2 regions of the Dorea amylophila genome follow, and region 2 is predicted to be linked to the other one. Evidence: riboswitches for the same ligand, from Rfam matches in the RefSeq annotation. Region 2 holds a riboswitch; the other holds the start of a gene.
What was found. Region 2 has a riboswitch for glycine ahead of OCV72_RS16810 (alanine/glycine:cation symporter family protein). Riboswitches for the same ligand answer to the same signal wherever they lie in the genome.
Positions count from the first base shown of each region.

Region 1: another riboswitch for glycine. It lies ahead of OCV72_RS01930 (serine hydroxymethyltransferase); the one in region 2 lies ahead of OCV72_RS16810 (alanine/glycine:cation symporter family protein).

Region 1 covers NZ_JAOQJW010000002.1:172,590-182,699, reverse strand. Annotated here, with positions in the region: gene gcvPA (aminomethyl-transferring glycine dehydrogenase subunit GcvPA) at 1-283, opposite strand, end outside; gene gcvH (glycine cleavage system protein GcvH) at 317-697, opposite strand; gene gcvT (glycine cleavage system aminomethyltransferase GcvT) at 735-1,823, opposite strand; gene OCV72_RS01930 (serine hydroxymethyltransferase) at 1,836-3,083, opposite strand; glycine riboswitch at 3,186-3,259, opposite strand; gene OCV72_RS01925 (Mrp/NBP35 family ATP-binding protein) at 3,463-4,296, opposite strand; gene OCV72_RS01920 (RidA family protein) at 4,302-4,679, opposite strand; gene OCV72_RS01915 (ornithine cyclodeaminase family protein) at 4,684-5,631, opposite strand; gene OCV72_RS01910 (MATE family efflux transporter) at 5,633-7,027, opposite strand; gene OCV72_RS01905 (response regulator transcription factor) at 7,045-7,701, opposite strand; gene OCV72_RS01900 (sensor histidine kinase) at 7,698-8,864, opposite strand; gene OCV72_RS01895 (ABC transporter ATP-binding protein) at 8,975-9,907, shown strand; gene OCV72_RS01890 (ABC transporter permease) at 9,922-10,110, shown strand, end outside.
Region 2 covers NZ_JAOQJW010000014.1:50,748-60,249, reverse strand. Annotated here, with positions in the region: gene nifJ (pyruvate:ferredoxin (flavodoxin) oxidoreductase) at 1-2,693, opposite strand, end outside; gene OCV72_RS10045 (ABC1 kinase family protein) at 2,879-4,459, opposite strand; gene OCV72_RS10040 (phasin family protein) at 4,474-4,887, opposite strand; gene OCV72_RS10035 (diacylglycerol kinase) at 4,909-5,286, opposite strand; partial or broken gene OCV72_RS16810 (alanine/glycine:cation symporter family protein) at 5,536-6,994, opposite strand; glycine riboswitch at 6,996-7,100, opposite strand; gene OCV72_RS10025 (DUF3877 family protein) at 7,332-7,865, opposite strand; gene OCV72_RS10020 (dihydroorotase) at 8,013-9,278, shown strand.

The sequences.
Region 1 (10,110 bases), on a different contig from region 2:
TCAGCAGATTTTCTTTGGATGTCACATTTTTTACCATGGCCGGGATAAAATGTCTGTAAGCTCCGGCTCCGCGGAAAATTGTCCGGAACACCTGGTTCTTTTCTGCAATCTGTTCCATCTCGCGCCGTACTTCAAACTCTGTCTTTCCCTTCGGAATATTCAGTTCCCCTTTTAATTTTACTTCTTCCGGAATATGTGCAAATAAGTCCTCAATGGACGAATAGCCGATTTCCCGAAGCATTTTTTTCCGTTCTTCTAACGTATTCGGTACATAGCTTCCCATCGCTTTTTCACCGCCTTTTTCAATGACTTGGGTTTATTCCTGCTCGCTTTCCACAAATGCTTTGTATTCTTCTGCAGTTAAGAGTTCTTCTGTTGCTGATACATCTTTTACTTTGATGAACCATGCTTCATAAGCATCGTCATTGATCAGTTCCGGTGAATCTAAGAGTTCTTCGTTAATCTCCGTTACTTCTCCCGTTACCGGTGAATAGACATCGGATACTGCTTTCACAGATTCTACGTCTCCGAATACTTCTCCTGCTTCTACGGTATCTCCTACTTCCGGAAGGTTAACAAATACTAGATCTCCAAGTTCTGACTGTGCATAATCTGTCAATCCTACAACTGCTGTATCTCCGTCTAATGCTATCCATTCGTGTGATTTTGAATATTTTAATTCTTCTTTTAAAATCATGATATTATTCTCCTTTATATCTTTTTATTATATCTTTTTATTTTTCTCTTTTATAAAACGGAAGTGCAACCACCTCTGCTGCCACTCTTCTTCCTCGCACATCTGCCTCTACTGTATCCCCAATTTCTACAGAATCAGCATCAACGAGTGCCATTGCGATTGGATATCCAAGATACGGACAATGTGTTCCACTTGTTGTATGTCCGATTTTCTTATCGCCTACGTATACATCCTGATGTTCACGGATGATTCCTCTTCCCGTTACTTTAAGACCGATTCGTTTGATGGATGGAGTCCCCTTCTCCTCTAAAGCTGATTTCCCAATAAAATCATTCTTTGCCATCTTCACTGCGAATTTAAGTCCCGTCTCCAGTGGAGTGATGTCATCGTTCATCTCGTGTCCGTATAACGGCATCGCTGCTTCCATACGAAGTGTATCTCTTGCACCCAGTCCGCAAGGAATCAGTCCTTCTTCTTTTCCTGCTTCTAACAGTGTATTCCACATTTCTTCTGCTTTCTCACTTGCCAGATACAGTTCCACGCCATCTTCACCTGTGTATCCTGTCTTGGAAACGATACATGGGATTCCGGCAACTTCAGCATCGAATACTGCATGATAATATTTCTCCGGAATATTCTCTTCTGCGGTCAGCTTCTTAAGGATCTCCATTGCTTTCGGTCCCTGCAGTGCAAGCTGTGCATACTCAGATGATACATCTTTGAATGTTACTTTGCCAAACTGATGACGTAACATCCACTGATAATCTTTGTCTTTATTTGCTGCGTTTACAACGATAAAGTAGTGTTCATCCGATTTCTTATATACGATCAGGTCATCCACTGTCCCGCCGTGTTCATTACACATCGGGCTGTATCTTGCCTGTCCGTCTACCATATTGGTAAAATCATTCGTCAGGATCTGATTCAGATTCGCCAGTGCATCTTTCCCTTCACATAATACTTCTCCCATATGTGAGACATCAAAAAGTCCTGCCTGTGTACGTACTGCCATATGTTCTTTGATCACACCTGTTTCATACTGTACCGGAAGAAGATATCCCCCAAATTCTACAATCTTTCCACCGGCTTTTACATGCGCATCATAAAGTGGAGTCTTTAATTCCATTGCCAACACCTCCTAGTTGTAAAGTGGATACTTACCACAGATTTCATTTACTGCTTCACGGATCTCATCTGCTTTTGTATCAAAATCTGTAACCGTCATCTTGATCAGTTTTGCGATGGTCTTCATATCTTCTTCTTTCAGACCTCTCGTTGTCACTGCCGGTGTTCCGATACGGATTCCGCTTGTCACAAACGGGCTGGCCGGATCGTTCGGCACTGCATTTTTATTAACTGTGATATAGACTTCATCCAGTCTGTTCTGCAGCTCTTTTCCTGTGATATTCATATTCTGCAGATCCACTAACATCAGATGATTGTCTGTTCCGCCACTTACCAGATTGAATCCTTCGTCGATCATTGCCTGTGCAAGTGCTTTCGCATTTTTGATCACCTGCTGCTGATATTCTTTGAACTCCGGTTTTAAAGCTTCTCCGAAACAGATGGCCTTTGCAGCAATAATATGCATTAGTGGTCCTCCCTGTGTTCCAGGGAAAATGGCTTTGTTGATCGCTTTTGCGTATTTCTCTTTACACATGATCATACCGCCTCTCGGACCTCTGAGCGTCTTATGCGTGGTCGTGGTTACAACATCTGCGTATGGAACCGGACTCTGGTGCAGTCCAGCTGCCACAAGTCCTGCAATGTGTGCCATATCTACAAACAGATATGCTCCTACCTCCTTTGCGATATCTTCAAAGATATCAAACCGGATCTCTCTCGGATATGCAGATGCGCCTGCAACGATCATCTTTGGTTTGCATTCCTGTGCGATCTTACGGATCTCATCGTAATCCAGATATCCATCGTCGTTCACATTATATGGTACGAAATGATATAAGATTCCGGATAAATTCACCGGTGAACCATGTGTCAGGTGTCCGCCATGTGCAAGGTTCAGACCCATAACGGTATCGCCTGGTTCGAGAAGTGCCTGATACACTGCAGTATTGGCATTGGCTCCGGAATGCGGCTGTACACATACATGCTCACATCCAAATAATTCTTTTGCTCTTTCAATTGCCAGATTCTCCAGAATGTCTACATCTTCGCATCCGCCGTAATATCTTTTTCCCGGATAACCTTCTGCATACTTATTGGTCGGTACGGTTCCCATTGCCAGCATCACTGCCGGGCTTACAATATTTTCAGATGCGATCAGTTCCAGATTTCTTCTCTGTCTGCCAAGCTCTAATGAAAGTGCTTCCCCAACTTCTTTGTCACATTCTGTGATGTAATTTGTTACATCTTCGATTCTGTTCATTTTTGTTTTACCTCCTTCGGAATCTGCCTGCTTTTCATGCCCATTCCCCATTTTGAGCACTAAAAAAGCAGGCAAAAAATACTTTCTTTTCAAAAGTGTTTTTTGTCTGCCTCTGTCCTTTTACCTGAAAGATTACTTCTTCGGTACAATTCTTATTGTTCTCCAGAGCGTCGTCCGAATTCGTTCCATTTTACCTGAGAGTTTCTGCATGCCCCTTCGGCTCCTATGCTGCGTGCTATCTCCACTTTCTCATTTATGCACTTTGTACATAGGTATCTCACAAATTCATCCATCAACTATGCAATTAGCATAACAGGTTATCTTCTCTAAGTCAACATTAAATCCATAAGTTAATTTTTTATCACAAAAATGGTATCTTCTAAAGTTTATTCACTGCTTCCGCAAGATAATCATTGCTTACTTCTGCAAAGTTCTCATTCTCCACTGCCTCTGCAAGACTTGCATCGATCGGCATCTTACCGATGACCGGAACGCCGAGTTCTTCTGCCACTTCGTCGATGTGGCTCTCGCCGAATACGGAGATCTTACGTCCGCAGTCCGGACATTCCAGATAACTGTAGTTCTCCACGATTCCGAGTACCGGGATATCCATCTGTCCTGCCATGTTGTAAGCTTTCTTTACGATCATGCGTACCAGATCCTGCGGAGAAGTTACGATCACGATGCCTTCTACCGGAAGGGACTGGAATACGGTAAGCGGTACATCACCGGTTCCCGGCGGCATGTCTACGAAGAGATAATCCAGTTCTCCCCATGCAACATCTGTCCAGAACTGTGTGACAACACCTGAAATGACCGGACCTCTCCAGATAACCGGAGCATCTTCTTCCGGAAGTAAAAGGTTGATGGACATGATCTTCGTTCCATCCTTTGCCTCACATGGGAAAATATTTTCTCCATCCCCTTTTGCTTTTTCATGGATTCCATACATCTTCGGAATGGATGGACCTGTGATATCTGCGTCCATGATACCTACAGAAAATCCCTGTTCTCTCATCAGCCTTGCAAGCGATGCGGTAACCATAGATTTTCCAACACCGCCTTTTCCGCTGACAACTGCGATCACATGGTTGATGTGTGATTTTTTATTTTCCGGTTTGATCAGACTCTGCGGTTTGCTTCCGCATTCACCTGCATGGGAACAGCCCGCACAATCGGACGGACTGCAGCCTGTTTTTTGTTCTTCTGCCATTTGTCTTACTCCTCTACAGCCGCAATAAGTTCTACTTCACACAGAACTCCCTTTGGAAGTGTCTTTACTGCAACACAGCTTCTTGCCGGTTTTGATGTAAAGTATTTTCCATATACTTCGTTGAATGCTGCAAAGTCACTCATATCTGCAAGAAAGCATGTTGTCTTTAATACCTTGTCAAATGATGTTCCAGCTTCTTTTAAGACCTCTCCTAAGTTCTTGCATACCTGCTCTGTCTGTGCTTCAATTGTAGTTGCTTCTACATCATTCACTTCCGGATTGATTGCGATCTGTCCTGCTGTATACAGTACTCCGTTGTGTACATATCCTTGTGAGTATGGTCCAAGTGCCTTTGGTGCTTTTTCTGTTGCTACGATTTTCATAATGTTATTTCTCCTTTGCTACTTCATATAATTTCTGTGCAATACACACATCAAATAATCCCATTCCAACCGATTTGAAATATGTTGTCTGACCTTCTTTGATCTCTTTTTCCCCCGATACGAGATATTCATGCATCAGTTTTATGCGGTCTTTTGTAAGTTTTCCACTTGCCAGGGGCTGGCTTAGATCTCCGCTTTCCTCACATGCGTATGGCAGTTCAATGTATACATTGTCCACCAGATCCAGTACTGCATCCGGGATTTCCCTCATCTCCGGCATATAAGAGCCGATCGCAATGATGCATTTTCCTCTCAGAAGTTCTTTGTCATCCGGAAGAACAGGTGTGGTAGAAGGAGTTGTTGTACAGATGATATCACTGTTTCGTACAAGCTCTTCCACTGCTTTACATTGTACTACCTTTACGTCTTCCTTATCAATAACTTTTTTCAGTCTTTCCAGATAATCTGTCAGATCACGGTCACTGTGGTTGAACACATATACGGTATGGATATCTCTTGCCGCACATGCATACACAGCCTGATGGAATCCCTGCATTCCTGCTCCGATGATTCCAACCGTATGGCAGTCCTTTCTTGACAGATGGCGGATTCCCACACCACCGACAGCTCCGGTTCTCCATGCGGTTACCGACTGCCCGTCCATAACAGCAAGCGGCGCGCCTGTCGTATAATCATTCAGTAACACGATACCATCTATCGACGGCAATCCCAGTTTAGAATTCTCCGGGAAGATCGACAGGATCTTTGTCCCTATGATATCCTTTGTGTAACATGGCATATACATGAGCTGCTTATTTTCATGTTCTACCGTCGGTCTTGGCGGCATATAGAACTCACCTGATCCATAGATCCGGTATGCCTCTTCGATCTGATCCATCATCTGATCCGGATCGACCATTTTTTCGATCTGCTCCTTGCTTAATACGATCATTTTACATTTCCTCCAGTTCTTTTTGTTCCCTTGTGACATCTCTCAGCCACTTGTATGTCAAATACCGCTTTAAAGTAATCGGTACTTTGATCAGTTCATCACTCATCAGTATAACATATACGACCGGCACACTGGCATGCAAAATAAATGCCGCCACTGCCCCGAGTAAAATGGAGAATCCCCACATCGTCGATACATCCATGATCAATCCGAATTTCGTATCCCCGCCTGCACGGAATACCCCCACTACCATTGTGGTATTAAATGCCTGTGCCACAGTAAAATACGACATAACGAAGAACATGAAACTTAAGTAATTCTTTGCCGGTCCGGTCAGTGCCAGATTCGCATTGGCGATTGGTGCCGAGATCAGTATCAGCACACCACCCAGGATTCCAAGAATCAGACTTAACCACACGAAACGTTTTCCGTATGCCTTTGCCAGTTCCATCTTGCCTTCCCCGATCGTCTTGCCGAGATAGATCGCCGTTGCATGGGAAATCCCGAATGTTACGACTGTTGCAAGCTGTCTTGCCACCTGCGCCACCGAGTTGGCTGCCACTGCTGCGCTTCCAAGATGCCCGATCACCGCCGTATTCGCCGACGTTCCCAGTCCCCACATCAGTTCATTTAATACCACCGGCATAGAATAAACTGCGAAATCTTTTAACAGAACCTTATCGATCTTCACCATATCTTTAAGCCGAATCCTTACTACTTTATTTCGGAAGATGGCATAAACGAGAACCATCACTGTCTCGGCTGCTCTGGCACACAGCGTACCGATTGCCGCACCCCTTACTCCCATTACCGGGAATCCAAATAGTCCGAAGATCAGGACCGCATTTACCACAATATTCATCAGCAATGAAATCAGATAAATAAATGTAGCCACCATTACCCTCTCGATACTGCGCATAATATTCAGATACACCTGTGTCACCGCCATGAACACATAAGAAAATCCTACGATTCTTAAATACTTTACTCCTTCTGCAATAACTTCCGGATCAGAGGTATAGATCCGCATCAGTGTCTCCGGCATGCCAAGGGCTGCTGCTGCGAATACTACTGCAACGATAAGTCCGGCACTTAATCCCATACCCAGAACTTTCTCTATCGTTCTGGTATCTTTCTTTCCCCAGTACTGCGCCGTCAGAACGGTTGCTCCGGAAGTCACTCCGTAAAAGATCAGTGTCATTATATACTGGATCTGTCCTGCAAGAGATGCACCGGATAATACTTTCTCTCCGACTTTTCCGAGCATGATCACATCCGTTGCCGTGACTCCTACATTGATCAGATTCTGGATTGCGATCGGGATGACCAGAGCGAATACATTCCGGTAGAATTGCTTCCAGTTGATTGTTTTTGTATATTTACTTTTTTCTTCCATTTATTTTTTCTCTGCTCCTATTTATTCTTATCACATTTTCTTCCTCTCTGCAGATAATACACCGCAAGCTGTGTCCGATCTCTTAATTCCAGTTTCTCGAGCACATTGCTGATATAATTCCGGACCGTTCCTTCGCTTAAGCAGACTTTCTCCGATATCTCTTTGTTACTGAGTCCCTCAGCAACCAGTGCTGTGATCTCCAGTTCCCGTTCTCCGATTCCGTAACTGTTCCAGTCAAATGTCTGCTCTTTTTCTTTCTGCTCTTTCTGAAGCAATCCCGGGATTCTGGACATAATCTCAGTTCCGAATACGGTCTGATTCATTTGCACCGCCTGCAATGCCGGAAGGATACTGCCGTAATCCTGTTTTATCAGATATCCTTTCACACCATATTTTAATGCTTTTACGATGTACGCATCATCGGAAAACGTGGTAAGCAAAAGAATCTTTGCATCCGTATGCCTTTTCAAAATCTGTTCTGCGGCATCCAGACCGTTCATGTCCTTCATACGGATGTCCATCAGAAGAACATCCGGCAGCAGTTCATCATATAACCGGACGGCATCTTTTCCATCCTGTCCGGTGCCGGTTACTTCTACTTCTCCTCCTGCTTCCAGGATTGTCTTTAACGCACTGGACACCAGGATATCATCATCTACAATTACTATCTTCATCTTTTCCCCTCATTTTTTGGAACCGTAATAAATATCCGGAAGCCATTTTCTTTCTGAATCTGTATGGTTCCGCCCAGTATGCGGACACGTTTTTTCATATTCTTGATTCCGATTCCGCTGCATTCTGTGTTTTCTGTTTTTCGAGTGTTTCCGGTCTTTCCAGCACTTTCCTTCTCTGCATATTCTTCTCGGTCTCCGTTTGGCCGGATCCGCTCATCTAACGTTCCATTATCTTCTATGATCAGCTGATATAGTCCGGGATGTTCTCTTGCCAAAATCTTCACCTCATTTGCATTGCTGTGGCGCATCACGTTATTCAGTGCCTCTTTCGTAATGGCTATAAAGCTGTATTTGATCTCTTTTGGAATATCATATCCCATATCATAAGTAAGCTGTACCGGACAAAAACGGAATTCTTCTGCCAGCGATTCCATCACTTCTTTTAAATTTACCGACTCATCATGCAGATCATGCACGCTCTGTCTTACATTCGTCATGGCTTCGTTCAGCGTCTGATCCAGCTGCTCCATCGGGACTTTCAGATTCTCAGCCTGATTAACAGTCTTTAACGCTCCCACCATCAGGATGGATCGCGACAGCATATGTCCCACATTGTCATGGATCTCTCTGGCGATACGATTCCGTTCTTTCAGTGTGGCCAGATATACTTCTGTGTCCTGCTTTTCCAGCAGATCCTGATTCTTCTTTTCCAGCATCAGTGTCAGTTCTCTGCTGTCATCTCTGGCCCTTTTATATTCCTGCTCCAATTCATTTAGCCTCCTGGTCCGTCCATATAACAGAACTGCTGCTGCCAGTCCGGCAACAATAAGCATCTCTTTTTCCAGCCCGTAATATTCCCGGAACGCCGGCGCCTCACAGGCCACGATTATACCACCAACCCCTATATAAACCGGAGAATAAAAGCATAGCATATTATATAAAACTACCGGAAGAAACATCCACATTTCTTTAAAAACAATTCCAGCTGCCACGAAAGCAATCGTCATAATGTAATGCAGATACTTTTCTTTCCCTACCAGATTCACACAGGTATAGATACACGCAAACAGAATAGTGATAACCGCCGGAATCCCTGTTTCCGCTGTTACCAGAAGTCCTGCTCCGTAAAGGAACAAAAATCCTTCATCTGTTATCTTTCTCATTCTTTTCTCCTATATTACATTTGTCACATTCAATTTATGACCGGTGACACTACCATTATAATCAGCCATCCGCTATACTACAAGTAACAAATCATCAAGGAGGGAATCTTATGCTTGTACATATAGAAAATCTGGTAAAACGTTACGGTGATCTGTTAGCGCTTGACCACCTGTCACTCGACATCGAAGAAGGTGAGATCTTTGGACTGCTCGGACCAAACGGTTCCGGTAAAACCACCGCCATCAACTGCTTGCTCGCACTGTTAAAATATGACAAAGGAACGATCACGATCTTTGGAAAGGATATGAAGCCGGACAGCTACGATATCAAGCAGGATATCGGTGTTGTCATGCAGAACGTTGCCGTCTTCGAGCAGATGTCCGTCTATGAAAACATCGATTATTTCTGCGGACTCTATATCAAAGACAAACAAAAACGAAAAGAACTCGTGGAAGAGGCCATCGCATTTACCGGTCTGTCCGATTTCCGTAAGATGCGCCCGAAGAAACTCTCCGGCGGACTTCTACGAAGACTGAATATCGCATGCGGCATTGTCCATAAGCCCAGACTCATCATCATGGATGAACCGACCGTTGCTGTAGATCCTCAGAGCCGTAATAAGATTCTGGAAGGAATCGTAGAGCTCAACCGCCAGGGATCAACTATTATCTACACTTCCCACTACATGGAAGAGGTCGAACAGATCTGTACCCGTATCGCGATCATTGATCATGGCCGTGTACTTGCTTCCGGCACAACCGAAGAACTAAAAAAAATGATCAAGACCGGTGAGACGATCACGATCGAAGCGGTTGCGTTAACGAAAAACAACCTGGCAGATATCCGCTCCCTTTCGCATGTATTTGACTTATCATACCAAGATCAGACAATGATCCTACGCTGCAGCGGTGCAAAACACAATCTGATCCGGGTACTGAATTACCTGCAGGAACAGGACATTCCATTCGGACGCGTCTTCTCCGAGCTTCCGACTCTCAATGATGTCTTCCTTGAGATCACAGGAAAAGAACTCAGGGATTAAAGGAGGGACACTTTATGTTACATTTATTAAAATATCAGTTCTTACAGACAATACGTTCCCGCTCTATCATGTTCTGGGCTCTCGCATTTCCGCTCATCCTTGGAACCCTGTTCTATGTGTCCTTTGGAAATACCGGTCTTGCAGGAACCGGAGAGACTGACTGGGAACCGGTTCCTGTTGCCATCGTCACAGTAGACAGCAGT
Region 2 (9,502 bases):
TCTTTCAGTCTCTTTCTGATTGCTTTCTGAGCAAGTAACATACCATATCCAAACTCTGCGTTGTCTTCGAACAGTGAGTTAGACCATGCAGGTCCCTGTCCCTTAGAGTTTATTGTGTATGGTGTAGACGGTGAAGAGTTACCCCAGATTGAAGAACATCCTGTTGCATTAGCGATGTACATTCTGTCACCGAATAACTGTGTGATCAGTTTTGCATAAGGTGTTTCTCCACAACCTGCACAAGCTCCTGAGAACTCAAGTAATGGCTGTTTGAACTGGCTTCCCTTAACTGTCTCTGGTTTGAATTTAGCAACAACTTCTGGTTTAACCTCGATCTCACGTCCGAAATCAAAGATATCCTGCTCTGCTGCATTTTCTTCCATGTTTGCCATAACAAGAGCTTTTTCACCCTTCTTACCTGGACATACATTTACACAAGATCCACATCCTGTACAGTCATATGCTGATACAGTCATAGTGAATTTCATTCCCGGCATACCGATCATATCGATTGCTTTTGTTCCTTCTGGAGCTTTTGCAAGTTCATCCTCTGTAAGTGCTACCGGACGGATAACTGCATGTGGGCAAACGTATGCACAACGGTTACACTGGATACAGTTTTCTGACTGCCATACAGGGATATCTACTGCGATACCACGTTTCTCATATGCTGCACTACCTGATGGTGTAGATCCATCTGCATAGTCAGTAAATGTAGATACTGGCAGAGTATTTCCTTCCTGAGCATTAACCTTAGACTGGATGTTCTTAACGAATGCTACAACATCGTCTTTTCCACCCTTAACTTCTGGTGTGAATAATCCTTCGTCTTCACAAGATTTCCAAGATTCCGGAACTTCGATCTCAACTACCTGTTTAGCACCGGCATCGATAGCATCGTAGTTCATCTGTACGATCTTGTCACCTTTTCTTCCGTAAGTAGCTTTTGCAGCTTTCTTCATCAGATCGATTGCTTCTTCTTCCGGAATGATAGATGCCAGTTTGAAGAATGCTGACTGAAGGACTGTATTGATACGTCCGCCAAGTCCGATCTCTTTACCGATCTTAATACCATCAATTGTGTAGAACTTGATGTTGTGATCAGCGATGAATGCTTTTACCTGTCCTGGTAAATGTTTCTCAAGACCTTCCATGTCCCAAGAGCAGTTCAGAAGGAATGTTCCTCCGTCAACTAATTCCTGAACCATGTTGTATTTGTTTACATAAGATGGGTTGTGACATGCTACAAAGTTAGCCTTGTGGATCAGGTAAGTAGATTTGATTGGCTTCTTACCGAAACGCAGGTGAGACATTGTAACACCACCAGACTTCTTAGAGTCATAGTCGAAGTAAGCCTGTGCATACATGTCAGTATTGTCACCGATGATCTTGATAGAGTTCTTGTTAGCTCCTACAGTACCGTCAGCTCCAAGTCCCCAGAACTTACAGTTGATTGTTCCTTCTGGTGTTGTAACCAGTGGTGCACCAACTTCAAGTGAAAGATTTGTAACATCATCGTTGATACCGATTGTGAATCTTTCTTTGTCTGCGTTGTTAAATACTGCAACGATCTGTGCAGGTGTTGTATCTTTAGATCCTAATCCGTAACGTCCGCCGTTAACCGGTACTGCGTCGAACTTAGATCCCTTTAATGCAGAAACAACATCCAGGAATAATGGCTCTCCCTGAGCTCCTGGTTCTTTTGTTCTGTCAAGTACGTTGATGTATTTTACTGTGTCAGGAATTGCATCAATTAATGCCTGTGCACAGAATGGTCTGTAAAGACGAACCTTAACAACACCAACTTTTTCCCCAGCTGCTGTTAAGTAATCGATTGTCTCTTCGATTGTGTCACATACAGAACCCATAGCAATGATAACTTTCTCTGCGTCTGCTGCTCCGTAGTAGTTGAAGAGTTTGTAATCTGTTCCGATCTTCTCGTTAACTTTGTCCATGTACTCCTGTACGATAGCCGGCATAGCATCGTAGTATGGGTTACATGCTTCTCTTGCCTGGAAGAAGATATCCGGGTTCTGAGCTGAACCTCTCTGGCATGGGTGATTTGGATTCAGTGCATGATTTCTGAATGCATCGATTGCGTCCATATCTACCAGATCTTTCAGATCTTCGTAATCCCATGTCTCAATCTTCTGAATCTCGTGTGATGTACGGAATCCATCGAAGAAGTTGATAAATGGAAGTTTTCCTTTTAATGCTGCGCAGTGTGCAACTGGTGTTAAGTCCATAACTTCCTGTACGCTGGATTCGCAAAGCATTGCTGCACCAGTCTGACGACAGGCGTAAACATCAGAGTGATCTCCGAAGATATTCAGTGCATGGCTTGCAAGCGCACGAGCGGATACGTTAAATACTCCAGGAAGCTGTTCTCCTGCTACTTTATATAAGTTAGGAATCATTAACAGAAGTCCCTGTGATGCTGTAAATGTTGTTGTCAGAGCACCAGCAGAAAGAGATCCGTGTACTGCTCCTGCAGCACCAGCTTCTGACTGCATCTCTGTTACCTGAACAGTCTGTCCAAATATGTTCTTTCTTCCTTCTGTAGCCCATTCATCTACATGTTCCGGCATAACGGATGATGGTGTAATAGGGTAAATTGCTGCAACTTCTGTATATGCATATGAAGCATGAGCTGCGGCCTGGTTACCATCCATGGTCTTCATTTTTCTTGCCATTTTCGTTGTTCCTCCTTGATAATAGTACAAATCATATATTGACGTGTATGGTTTTATTATATCTCCTGTATCATCAAAAGTCTAGCGATTCCGACTGTTATTTTGTTCATTTTTTGGTACAAATACAGATTCTCGTATCATTTTGTCGGCATATTTGCCCATAAAACCGAGAATAAATCTCAAATTCATTTGGAAAGAATATGCTTAATAAGCACATACATCACAATCGCAAATGCAAATAAATACCCAATCGCACCAATTGCCGGGATCCCGCAGATCTTCGGGCTCATATTGGTAGTGCAGATAATGCTTGAACTGATCAGCAATGCCATCACCCACAATCCCATTACCACATTCCGCACCAGACGTCTCAGTAACTGTGCCAGATCGTTGGATGCATGCAGATCCAGGTTGACTCTTGTCTGACCTTTCATCAGACCATGCAGTGCATCCGCTGCAAGTCCCGGGACTTCTACTGCTTTATGCATCGAACGGTAAAGATTCTTTCCTGCATGTTTTAATTCTTTTTTCCAATCCAGATCTTTCCACATACTCTCTGAAATATGTCTGGATGCGATCTCGATCATATTGATCCGTGGAGCAATGTCTGCAAGCACGCCTTCCATGTTAGTCAATCCTCTTGCCAGCATCGTCAGACCATGCGGCATACGGATCTTATTTTCCTTCATCACTTCCATAAGATCCATCATCACTTCTGCAACATCGATCTCTCCCATATCTAAGGACCCATACTTCGACATCAGTTCACTGATATCTTCATACAATACGCTCTGATCTGGTTTCTCTTTAAATTCACCCAGTGCCATGACTGCTTCCTGGATCATGCCGATATCATTTTCTGCAATGCCGCGGATTGCTTTTCCGATCAGTTCTTTATCCCGTTCGGTCAGTCTTCCCATCATTCCCATATCGATCCATACAATCTTGCCATCCTGGATCTTTACATTTCCCGGGTGGGGATCTGCATGGAAGAAACCGTCTTCCATCACCTGTTTGATATAATTATCGATCAGCTTGATCCCGATCTCTTCCAGATCGTATCCGCCTGCCAGAAGTTTCTCTTTATCATCGATTGCAGGCCCTTCGATGTATTCCATGACCAGCACATGCATGGTTGTATATTCCTGATATAGTTTCGGTGTTCTTACATATACGACATCCGCATTCCGTCTGGCAAACTCTTCCATATTCGATGCTTCGGTGAGAAAATTCATCTCTTCCCGTGTCACATTCCAAAGTTCATCCAGTACCTGGTCGAAGTCAGCCATTCCTTTCAGACTGATCGGCGGCATCAGCTTTACTGCCTTCCGAAGGAGTCCGATATCTCTTGCCATAATTTCATAAATACCTGTTCGCTGAACCTTGATAACAACCTGTTCACCGCTGAGCAGTTCTGCTCTGTGGACCTGTGCAATGGATGCTGATCCCAGTGGTGTATCGGAAATAAATGCAAATATTTCATTCCACGGACAACCATATGCCTGTTCGATTACTTCTTTTACTTCCGGAAATTCCATCGGAGTTACTTCTGAACGCAGACACATCAGTTCATCACAATACCTTTTCGGTAAAATGTCTGAATGCAGTGACATAATCTGACCGATTTTAATATAAGTAGGCCCCAGATCCTCCAGTATCATCCGGAGTTTCTGAGGCGTAATTCCCCTGGTGATTCCATATTTATGAAGTACGGATGTAATCTCCTTTAACCTGGTACGGTATTCTTTGGATTCTCCCTTACTCATGAACCTGTTCCTCTTTAAATGTCTTCGTTCTCAGCTGTCTCTTCTTCCGCTGCTTTCTCTGCCGCATCTTCGCATACGGATTCGTCTGCCACATCTTCTACCGTCTCTGCAGCTTCAAATTCTTCCTGTTTTTTCTCCATCTCATCAATTCTCTGTTTCAACAATGCCATCTGTTCCGGAGTCATCTTATCCAAAAGCTCATCCAGTTCTTCCGGTGAAGATGTTTTTACTTTTACATTCACTTTTTCTTTTACTGTCGACTTGATGTTATGCTTAAGTTCTTCATTCAGTGCTTTGCCCTGTTCAACAGTCAGCTCACCCTTTTTCACCATCTCATCCAGAAGTTCTTTTGATTTCTCTCCTGTGACTGCAACTGCTCCGATTCCTGCAAGTAATACTTTCTTTAATCCGCTTCCTAATTTTTCCATAGGTCGTTCTCCTTTCGATGTCTATATAGACAGGCTTTCCAAAAGCTTTGGAATAAATATGATCATCCCTGCAATTGCTGCCATGATTGCTGCGATCAGTACTGCTCCGGCCGCCGCATCTTTGGCAAGCTTTGCAAGCGGCATTCTCTCTTTCGTGACCAGATCGACCACTGCTTCCACTGCCGTATTCACCATTTCCAATGCCATGATCAGACCAAACAATGTCAGGCAGATACACCACTCTACCGGTGTAATATGAAATACGAATCCTGCGATCACCACACAAACCATTGCCACACAATGAATCTTCATATTCCGTTCCTTCGTTACCACTGCAAATATTCCGGCAAATGCATAACCGAAGCTTTTATGCAATGGATCTTTCTTTTGTTTCTTCATTTTTGCACCTGTCCTTTGTTTTCTTACATTTTAACACATTTTGCACAAATTTACACAAACATTGTATGTATTTTGTTTTATTTTAGAAATAATACGGACTTTTAAAGAAAAGTATGACCTTTTATAAATTCTGCATCCAGCATAATTTTTCTATCAAAATAAGAGGACAAAAATAAATACAGGGATTCTGCTTCTTATACCAAAATCCCTGTATTTTATCACCATATGCTCTACAGAACTTATATTCTATTATACATTCTCTGCATTCATTCCTTTGAGAATTCTCTGATTCTTCTCTTCCACATTCAGTTTTTCCGTAAACGCTTTCGTTTCTTTTACTATGACTTTGCTGAGTGCAAGCAAGGCTATCAGATTCGGGATTGCCATCAATGCATTGAAGATATCTGCGATATTCCATACTGCCGCAACCGTCATATATGGTCCGATGAATACACATATAATATAAAGCCATCTATACGCTCTTACAGCTTTCATATTCTTATTAAACAGATATTCCAGGCATCGTTCTCCGTAATAATCCCATCCAAGAATCGTTGTAAATGCAAAAAATACCAGACAAATCATCAATGCAAAGGATGCCACAACCGGCGGGAACGGAAGTCCCTTCTGGAAGGCCGCTGTCGTAATTTCCACACCTTCCAGTCCCGTATTCCATGTTCCTGTAATGACAATAGAAAGTCCTGTCATCGTACAGATTACGATCGTATCAATAAATGTACCGGTCATTGACACCAGTCCCTGTCTTGCAGGTTCTTTGGTCTGTGCTGCAGCCGCTGCGATCGGTGCGCTTCCAAGTCCGGATTCATTCGAGAAGATTCCTCTGGCAATACCTTTCTGCATTGCTACGATCATACTTCCCATTGCACCACCGGCCAGTGCGCTTCCGGTAAATGCTGATTTTACAATTGTTACAATAGCTGCCGGAATTGCGGTAATATTTGTCACCATGATAATGACTGCCAATACTACATACAGAACCGCCATGAACGGAACGACGATCTCAGATACTTTTGCAATTCTCTTGATTCCACCTAATACAACCATTCCGACACATACCGTCAGTACCAGACAGGATATTACAGTTGCCCATGAATAATCATTTCCAAATAATGCTACTGTATGTGCCATGTTCGGATCAAAAAAAGTTACGGACTGCAGATGAGATACCATTCACCTGTGTAAATGTACCGATTCCGAATAATCCAACCCCTGCTCCAAAGAATGCAAATATCTTTGCAAGCCATCTGAACTTTACACCCATTCCATTCTCAATGTAATAGAATGGTCCGCCAAGTACATGCCCGTCTTCATCGATCGTACGGTATTTTACTGCCAGAAGACCTTCTGAATACTTTGTTGCCATTCCTAAAAATGCTGTCAGGATCATCCAGAATAACGCTCCCGGTCCACCTGCAGAAATTGCAGTTGCCACACCGACGATATTACCGGTACCGATTGTTGCCGATAATGCGGTACAAAGAGCTCCAAAGCTAGTTACTTCTCCGTGTCCATCTTCTTCATTTTTCACCATGAATTTTAACGCTTTCCCAAGATACCTTACCTGAAGAAGGCCCAAGCGCACAGTCAGAAAAATTCCTGTGACCAGAATTAAGATGATTAACGGAAGTCCCCATACGACTCCGTCAAACCATGTGATAAAAGTGTCAATACGTCCAAAAATTCCCATAATTCATTCCTCCATCCTTTTGCCTGAGAGATTTGCAGATCTGTTTTCTGCTTACACCTTCGGCGCTTTTCATTTCATTACGAAAAGACTCTCCTGAGTTTTTTATGATAACGTAATCGCATTGCAGCAAATTCGTCAAAGTAATTGTCATTATTTTGAGAATAAATCCTCAGCCAAATCGCTTTAGCACGTCTTTGCTTTAGCACGATGCAGGATAGCTTATCATGAATCTTTACATATAGCAAGATATTTTATAATTAAAAATGCAGGCAGCATTTATAAGTTATAATTATAATTCCTGTCTGCATCTGTATTTTTATTCTTTTCCGACTGCCTTTCAGAATCCGAAATCTGCATAATCTTCCGGCAAAAAACGGTGATAGATCATATGACACCCTTCGTCCTTAAAGCAGTAATAGTATTCGTCCTCATTTTCTTCCGGAAATCTTACCCAAAAGTCAAATTCTCCGTTGTGCATATCTCCCACCCTGATATCTTTTGCCTCTTTCTGAAATATCGCAAGGATATCTTCTTTTTTGATTCCGTGATTCATCATCAGCTCCACCAGCTTTTTGATGAATTCATTTTCTGCCATATGTTCATGTACATAGACACTTCCCTGTTCCGGAATATGCAGGCAGAATCTGTCTTTTTTGTGCGTTACACAGATATCTCCGAGTTTTTTCTTTACTTCTTCCGGGAACTGTTCCAGACGTGTCTGCATCTCATCCACATCGTCATCCGCCTCAAAGAAATGATTGAGGGAAATCAATGGATAATACAAACGGATCTCTTCTTTTCGAAATCCAAGTTTTGCCTGTTCTTCTTTTATAATATCGATCAAATTTTTTTCCAAACGTTTAAATCCCATTTCTGTTCTACGTGCTCCTTTTATTTCTCATATATTCAGCTTTCCTGTTCCATGTCTCCTAATTGACAAGCCCATTTCCAATACATTATACTACATTTATAATATTTACTGTATTTTAACATCAGATTTTTAAGGAGGAAATTTATCATGATCATCAAACATGGACTTGTGGTAGATCCTGCATCTGGTCTGTCCGAGCATATGGATATACTGGTGAAGAACGGAAAAATTGCAAGAATCGCACCTGAAATTTCAGAAGATTCCGAGGAGATTCTAGAAGCCGGAGGACTCGTTGTCGGACCGGGACTCATCGATACACATGTACATTTCCGTGATCCGGGATTTACATATAAAGAAGATATCCATACAGGAGCAAAGGCATCTGCAAAAGGCGGGTTTACTACTGTAATCTGTATGGCGAATACATCCCCTACGGTCGACAATACAGACACCCTAAAAGATAATCTTGCACGTGCTTCCAAAGAAGATATCCGTATCTTCCAGGCTGCTGCAATCTCCCGTTCATTAAAAGGCCGGGACGAAGTAGACATGCTTGCATTAAAAGAAGCCGGGGCATGCGGATTTACCGATGACGGCATCCCTCTTCTGAATGCTGAGTTCTGCTATCAGGCGATGAAAAATGCCGCAAAGTTAAACGTTCCGATCAGTCTTCACGAAGAAGACCCGGCTTTTATCCGCAACAATGGAATCAATCATGGCAAAGTATCCGATGCACTCGGCATCTACGGTTCTCCATCCATTGCCGAAGAAGCACTGGTGGCAAGAGACTGTCTTCTGGCGCTCCGTTCCGGTGCAGATGTTGTAATCCAGCATATCAGTTCCGGTGTATCGATTGATTTGATCCGTACATACAAAAAACTGGGAGCAAAATTACACGCTGAGGCAACGCCGCACCACTTCTCCTTAACAGAAGACGCTGTTTTGGAACATGGCACGCTGGCAAAGATGAATCCGCCGCTTCGTACGGAAAATGACCGCCAGCAGATTATTGCAGGACTCGCTGATGGAACTATTGACCTGATTGCTACGGATCATGCCCCACACAGCACAGAAGAAAAATCCAAACCGATCACAGAAGCCCCAAGCGGCATTATCGGTCTCGAGACCTCCCTTGCACTCGGTATCACCAACCTTGTAAAGCCCGGATATCTGACCATGATACAACTTCTGGAAAAAATGACAGTGAACCCTGCAAAGCTATACCATCTGCCTTACGGAACAATTCAGGAAGGTGCAGATGCAGACTTTGTTATATTTGACCCTGATGAAATATGGATCCCGAAAGAATATGCTTCCAAATCATCAAACTCACCATTTACCGGAAAGGAACTTACCGGTAAGGTGAAATATACGATCTGCGGAGGAAAAGTCGTATATTCTGATATAAAATAAGCTTGGGATTTAATTTATTAACTGGAGAAGCGGCCTCTCAGTCCTTGAAGGAAACAATAGATAAGGCTTCTTGTTCAGGTTCCATACCATAAGAAACACTAAGAGAGTCAGAATCACCTAAAAGCAAAGGAACTACGCTCAAACTCGGCGTTCGCCTCAAACACGTTCGCTTCGTTCCTTTAACGGTGCTTCTGACTCTCTAACTGTTTCTAACGGCATTCCAC